2 linked regions of the Polymorphobacter megasporae genome follow. Each later gene encodes a partner of the first gene's protein in a complex. Links are inferred from orthologs where the notes say so. Each region holds a gene or a part of one and is shown in the gene's direction. Other genes may lie near its edges. The genes, in order: clpS and clpA.

Region 1 (3,148 bases):
CGCAGGACGTGCTCGTCGCGCGCGCCGAGGCGACGAGCGATGCAGCATTGGCGCGCCTGATGGCCGATCTCAACGGCGCGCTGGCGGCTTCTGGAGTTGGTGCGGCAGGGGGCCACTAATCCGCGCAAATTAGTATCGAGACGCTTGCAGTTGTCACAAAGCGGGACTATGTTGCACTGCAGCATAGCTCGTGGAGTGCGGAATGGCCGTCGACAAAAAGACCATCGCGAAGCCTCCGGTCGCCGCGCCGAAGGCGATCGTGCCGCCGGTTTTGGCACCGAAACCCGTAACCCCGCCGGTCATGGCTCCTGCCAAGCCGATCATCGCTGCGAAACCTGTGATGAAAGCGCCGCCCGCCGCGCCGAAGCCAAAGCCGGTGCCGCCGGTCCTGGCCGCTCAGCCCGCGCCGCCTGCCGCCGCAAAACCGGTTACGCCCGTCGCTGCCACGACGCCGATTCCCCCGGTCATTGCCGCACAGCCGAATCCCCCGGTCATCGCCGCACAACCGTTGCCCCCGGTCCTCGCCGCCAAGTTGGTTCTGCCCGTCGCGTCGCTGCCGTTGCCGCCAGTTGCTTCACCGCCGATGGCACCGCCGCCGCCGCCGGTCGTTAACCCCTCGTCAACAAGTAACCAAGCCCTGCCTCCGGTCGTACCCGTACCGGAGCCCCTCAAGTCGAAGGATACCCAGATGACCGAAGCCTACACCACCGCCGCCGACGCCATGAAGAACGGCGCCGAGCAGATGAAGTCGACGATGGCCAACCAGACCGAAAACGCCATGGCGCAGGGCAAGGCGACCTTCGAGCAGGTCGCGTCGAAGTCGCGCGAAGCGATCGAGCACGGCATGAAGTCGGTCGACGAGATGGCCGGCATGGCGCGTGGAAACGTCGAGGCGATGCTCGCTTCGTCGCGCGCCGCGGCGCAGGGTATCGAAGCGATCGCGCGTGAAGTTTCTGACTTCGCCCGCAAGTCGTTCGAAGAGACCACCGCCGCCGCCCGCGCGATGACGACGGTCAAGACCCCGAACGAGCTGATGCAGCTCCAGAACGACTTCGCCAAGACGCAGTTCGATGCGGCCGTCGCCGAGATGTCGAAGCTGTCGGAGACGATGGTCAAGCTGATGGGCGAAGTGTTCGAGCCGATGCAGGCGCGCGCCACCGTCGCCGCCGACTCGATGAAGTCGATGGTCGGCAAGGTCGGCCTTTAAGCCGCGCTCCCGGCGTCCGCGCTGGGTTTGCTGCGACTAACTGCAACGGGCGGGGGAGCGATCCCCCGCCCGTTTGCATGTCTGGCCCCTTGAACGCGATGGGGCCGCGCCCGTATATTGCGCCCATGAACCTTACCCCCCACGCCGGCCCCGGCAACGACGATGACGACCGCGACCGCCGCGGCGGCGCCGGTGTCGCGACCAAGACCAAGCCGAAGACCAAGCAGCCGGCGCTGTACAAGGTGCTGATGCTCAACGACGACTACACCCCGATGGAGTTCGTCGTCCTGACGCTCCAGCGCTTCTTCCGGATGACGATCGAGGATGCGACGCGGGTCATGCTCAGCGTCCACCAGCGCGGCGTCGGGATTTGCGGCATATTCACGTACGAGGTCGCCGAGACCAAGGTGACGCAGGTGATGGATTTTGCGCGCGAGCACCAGCATCCGCTGCAGTGCACTCTGGAGAAGGATTGAGCCGGTCGCGTTTGCGTGCTCGACCGCATCTTGCTCCATGCCCCGAATTTAGTTCGTCATCCCCGCGAAGGCGGGGACCCATCATCCCGACCGGTTGTGGTGATGGGTCCCCGCCTTCGCGGGGATGACGAATTTAAAGCGGCCCGCGAAACACGTCAGAGATGATGGACCTTCTAAGTAGCTTCGCCGCCGACCCCCGTATCGTCGTCATCGGCGCATCCGGCGGCATCGGCACGGCGTTCGCTGACCTCCTCCGCGACCGTGGCGAGGTCATCGCCCTCTCCCGCGCCGACCTCGACCTTACCGACCCCCCGTCGATCACCGCAGCCGCCGCGCGCATCGGCGGCCCGATCGACCTCGTCATCGTCGCAACCGGGCTGCTCCACGACGCCGTCGGCGGCCCCGAAAAAGCCTTGCGCGACCTCGACACCGCCCGCCTCGCGCGCAGCTTCGCGGTCAATGCGATCGGCCCCACACTCGTCGCGGCGGCGTTCCTCCCGTTGCTCCGGAACGACCGTAAGACCGCCTTCGCGGCACTGTCGGCACGGGTCGGGTCGATCGCCGACAACCGTCTCGGCGGCTGGTACGGCTACCGAGCATCGAAGGCCGCGCTCAACCAGTTGCTCCGCACTGCCGCGATCGAGCACGCCCGCCGCGCCCCGCTGAGCGTCGTCGCCGCGCTCCACCCCGGGACGGTCGACACCCGCCTTTCGGCCCCGTTCCAGCGCGGCGTAGCGCCCGGCAAGCTGTTCGCCCCCGCGTTCTCGGCGCGCGCAATGCTCGACGTCCTCGACCGCCTGACACCCGCCGATAGCGGTGGATTGTTTGCGTGGGACGGAGCGCCGATCCCGTTCTGAACTCTCCGAATTTCGGGAGGTGTGCGACCACGACCGCCCTCGACGTTACGCCTCCGGCACGCTATCTCCTGGGCGACATGCTCCGCGCAATAATGCTCATCGCCGCCCTGCTCGCAGTCCCGGCAGCGGCGTCGGAGGACCCGCGCCACCTGATGCCGCCGCAGACCGCGCCGTGTGCTGCCGATCCGGTCGGCCCGCTGACGCTGCCCGACCTCGTCGACCTCGCGCTGTGCCATAATCCGGCGACCGCGGTGGCGTGGGCGGCGAGCCGGAGCGCGGCGGCGCAGGTCGGTATCGCCCGCGCCGCCGAACTGCCGAGCCTGTCGGCGACCGTCGGTCCGACGCTCAGCCGCACCGACTATCTGAGCAGCCAGCAGTTCGTCCTCGGCAACGGCCAGAGCTTCAGCGCGACGTCGAACTCGACCGACTTCGGCTCGTCGGCGAGCCTCGCGCTCAACTACCTGATCTTCGACTTCGGCGGGCGCGCGGCACGGATCGACAGCGCCCGCGCGAGCCAGCGCGCCGCATTGGGGCAGGTCGCCGACACCGCGCAGACCGTAGCACTCGACACCGTCACCGCGTACAACAGCCTCCAGGCGAACATCGCG
Region 2 (3,318 bases), 140 kb from region 1 along the record:
AAAAGATCTTAAGGATCAAGCCGAACAGATTTATTTTGATCCACAAATAGTGCAAAATAAGGGTTTTTTCGGCGTGTCGGCTCGGCAAAGACTTGTTCTAGGAACCATAGGATTCTATGAACGCATTCTTTCTGCACTTGGGAACGTTGCCAAGATTGCGGACTCTCCGACCATGGTACATGCTATCAGCGTTGTGCGCCAAGCGGTCGAGAACCTTCTCAAATTGCTTTCCTGAGAATTCTTTGATGCTTGAATCCAGCTATAACGCATATCGCTGTAATCGAGCAGGCGCGTCAGCGCTAAGCCCGGTGGCGATCGCGAAATACGTTCGGCTCGGATTCTGACGGGGCTCGGGCAACCGATCCAGGTGGGCGAAGCAATCGAGCTATTGCTGCCGTCCCGCCGCGTCAAAACCAACCCCTTGCACTCTGCCCCCACCGGGGTGACATTGTGGAGGCAGGCGGCGCTGCCCCTCAGCGGCCGCCCCGGGAGAAGTCCATGCCCGCTTTCACGCGCGAACTCGAACACACGCTGCATAACGCCCTCGCCGAAGCGAGCCGTCGTCATCACGAATATGCCACCCTCGAGCACCTGCTGCTCGCCCTTGCCGCCGACAGCCATGCCGTCGCGGTGATGAAGGCATGCTCGGTCGACGTCGAGGAACTGGCTTCGAACGTCACCAAGTATCTCGACACCGAGCTTAATGCCCTCAAGGCCGACGCCTCGGTCGATCCGTCGCCGACTGCAGGCTTCCAGCGCGTCGTCCAGCGCGCGATCCTCCACGTCCAGTCGTCGGGCCGCGAGGAAGTAACCGGCGCAAACGTGCTGGTCGCCTTGTTCTCCGAGCGCGAGAGCCACGCGGTATTCTTCCTCCAGCAGCAGGACATGACGCGCCTCGACGCCGTCAGCTTCATCGCTCACGGCATCGCCAAGTCGGGCCAGTCGGAGACCCGCGCGGTCAAGGGTAGCGGTCCGGGCACCAAGGGTTCAGGGGACGAGGAGCCCGAGGAGAAGCCGACGAAGGGTGAGAAGAAGGGCGGCGCCGAGAGCGCGCTCAAGCAGTTCACCGTCAACCTCAACGAGAAGGCGAAGATCGGCAAGATCGACCCGCTGATCGGGCGTCATGCCGAGGTCGACCGGACGATCCAGATCCTCTGCCGCCGGTCGAAGAACAACCCGCTGTATGTCGGCGAGCCCGGCGTCGGCAAGACCGCGATCGCCGAGGGCCTCGCACGCAAGATCATCGAGGGCGACGTCCCCGATGTATTGAAGCCCGCAGTGATCTACTCGCTCGACATGGGCGCGCTGCTAGCCGGCACGCGGTATCGCGGCGACTTCGAGGAGCGGCTCAAGAATGTCGTCAACGAGCTCGAGAAGCTGCCGCACGCGGTGCTGTTCATCGACGAGATCCACACCGTCATCGGTGCCGGGGCGACGTCGGGCGGCGCGATGGATGCGTCGAACCTGCTTAAGCCGGCGCTGTCGAGCGGCGCAATCCGCTGCATCGGCTCGACGACCTACAAGGAGTTCCGCAATCACTTCGAGAAAGACCGCGCACTGCTGCGGCGCTTCCAGAAGATCGACGTCAACGAGCCGACGGTCGAGGACGCAATCAAGATCCTGATGGGGTTGCGGTCGAGCTACGAAAAGCACCACCAGCTCAAGTACACCCCCGAGGCGATCAAGGCGGCGGTCGAGCTGTCGGCGCGCTACATCAACGACCGCAAGCTGCCCGACAAGGCGATCGACGTGATCGACGAAACCGGCGCGTCGCAGATGCTCGTCCCCCTCGCGAAGCGCAAGAAGGTGATCGGGGTCAAGGAAGTCGAGGCGGTTATCGCAACGATGGCGCGGATTCCGGCGAAGTCGGTTTCGACCGACGACAAGAAGGCGCTCGGAACGCTCGAGGCCGACCTCAAGCGCGTCGTCTTCGGGCAGGACAAGGCGATCGAGCGGGTGTCGTCGGCGATCAAGCTCAGCCGTGCTGGGCTGCGCGAGCCGAACAAGCCGATCGGCAACTATCTGTTCTCCGGTCCGACCGGTGTCGGCAAGACCGAGGTGGCGAAGCAGCTCGCGCACATCCTCGGCATCCCGCTGACGCGCTTCGACATGTCGGAATATATGGAGCGGCACTCGGTCAGCCGGCTCATCGGCGCGCCCCCGGGCTACGTCGGGTTCGACCAGGGCGGTCTGCTGACCGATGCGGTCGACCAGAACCCGCACAGCGTGCTGCTGCTCGACGAAATCGAGAAGGCGCATCCCGACCTGTTCAACATCCTGTTACAGGTGATGGATAACGGCAAGCTGACCGACCACCACGGCAAGACCGTCGACTTCAGGAACACGATCCTGATCATGACGACCAACGCCGGGGCGTCGGACATGGCGCGCGAGGGACTGGGCTTCGGTGCGGCGTCACGCGAGGGCGAGGACGAGGAGGCGATCAAGAAGATGTTCACCCCCGAATTCCGGAACCGGCTCGATGCGGTCGTGCCGTTCGAAAGCCTGCCGCCATCGGTCATCATGCGCGTCATCGACAAGTTCGTGCTCCAGCTCGAACTCCAGCTCCAGGAGCGCGACGTTCACATCGCGCTCGACGAGCCGGCGAAGGAGTGGCTGATCGCGCGCGGTTACGACAAGACGATGGGCGCGCGGCCGATGGCACGACTGATCCAGGAGAAGATCAAGCAGCCGCTCGCCGAGGAACTGCTGTTCGGCAAGCTCGTCCGCGGCGGCGAGGTCCGGGTCCACGTCAAGGACGATGCTCTCGCGTTCGAGATCATCAAGGCCGCGCCGAAGCCGAAGCGGGTCAAGAAGGGCGCAGGCCCCGATGCCACTCCCGCGGCGGAGACCGGCGAACCGTTGGTCGAAGCGTAAAGACCTGTCTCCCCCGCGCGGCGGACCGTTGCGCGGGGGAGATCGGAGCCGCTAAGCCGCGACGATCGCGGCTCCCCGGTTGCGTCGCGCCATTGCGCCGACTAGGCCAAATCCGGCCAGCAACATCGCCCAGACCGCCGGTTCCGGGACGGCGGCGAAGCTGATGTTGGTGACGTCGAAGCTCGCAGTCGCCGTCTTCAGCGAGCACGTCAGGAAGCACGTCTGCCGGTAAAAGGCGAAGCTTCCCGTCCCGATCGCGGTGCCGTGGGTAAAGCCGTGATGCGGTGTAGGGAGCGCCCCGGGCAGGATCGTGTCGGTCGAGAAGAACCCCGGCGGCAGTGCGGCGGTGAAGGCAAAGCTGCTGCTGCGGTAATCGCTGTAGACGTTGCCCGAATACGTCAGGTTGGTGAAGCTGCCGGTGAGCCCGTCGGGAGCGCCGTC

What was found.
Region 2: the proteins of clpS (region 1) and clpA are in contact, whole or in part, in a solved structure (PDB 1LZW), measured with the Escherichia coli proteins. The link is inferred for Polymorphobacter megasporae from one-to-one orthologs.

The regions. Positions count from the first base shown.
Region 1 is NZ_CP081848.1:3,542,053-3,545,200, forward strand. What follows is about bases 175-3,007. They hold clpS (ATP-dependent Clp protease adapter ClpS), read left to right. Parts: upstream 175-1,332; coding sequence 1,333-1,683; downstream 1,684-3,007. Other genes in these bases: KTC28_RS16520 (phasin family protein), read left to right, coding at 203-1,207; KTC28_RS16530 (SDR family NAD(P)-dependent oxidoreductase), read left to right, coding at 1,848-2,540; KTC28_RS16535 (TolC family protein), read left to right, coding at 2,618-3,007. Outside these bases: phosphoglucomutase/phosphomannomutase PgmG, read left to right, coding at 1-119; more of KTC28_RS16535, read left to right, coding at 3,008-3,148. UniProt on the Escherichia coli protein: Involved in the modulation of the specificity of the ClpAP-mediated ATP-dependent protein degradation.
Region 2 is NZ_CP081848.1:3,682,362-3,685,679, forward strand. Bases 185-3,187 are described here. They hold clpA (ATP-dependent Clp protease ATP-binding subunit ClpA), read left to right. Parts: upstream 185-498; coding sequence 499-2,877; downstream 2,878-3,187. Other genes in these bases: KTC28_RS17160 (toll/interleukin-1 receptor domain-containing protein), read left to right, coding at 185-235; KTC28_RS22925 (PEPxxWA-CTERM sorting domain-containing protein), read right to left, coding at 2,929-3,187. Also shown: more of KTC28_RS17160, read left to right, coding at 1-184; more of KTC28_RS22925, read right to left, coding at 3,188-3,318. UniProt on the Escherichia coli protein: ATP-dependent specificity component of the ClpAP protease. It directs the protease to specific substrates. It has unfoldase activity. The primary function of the ClpA-ClpP complex appears to be the degradation of unfolded or abnormal proteins.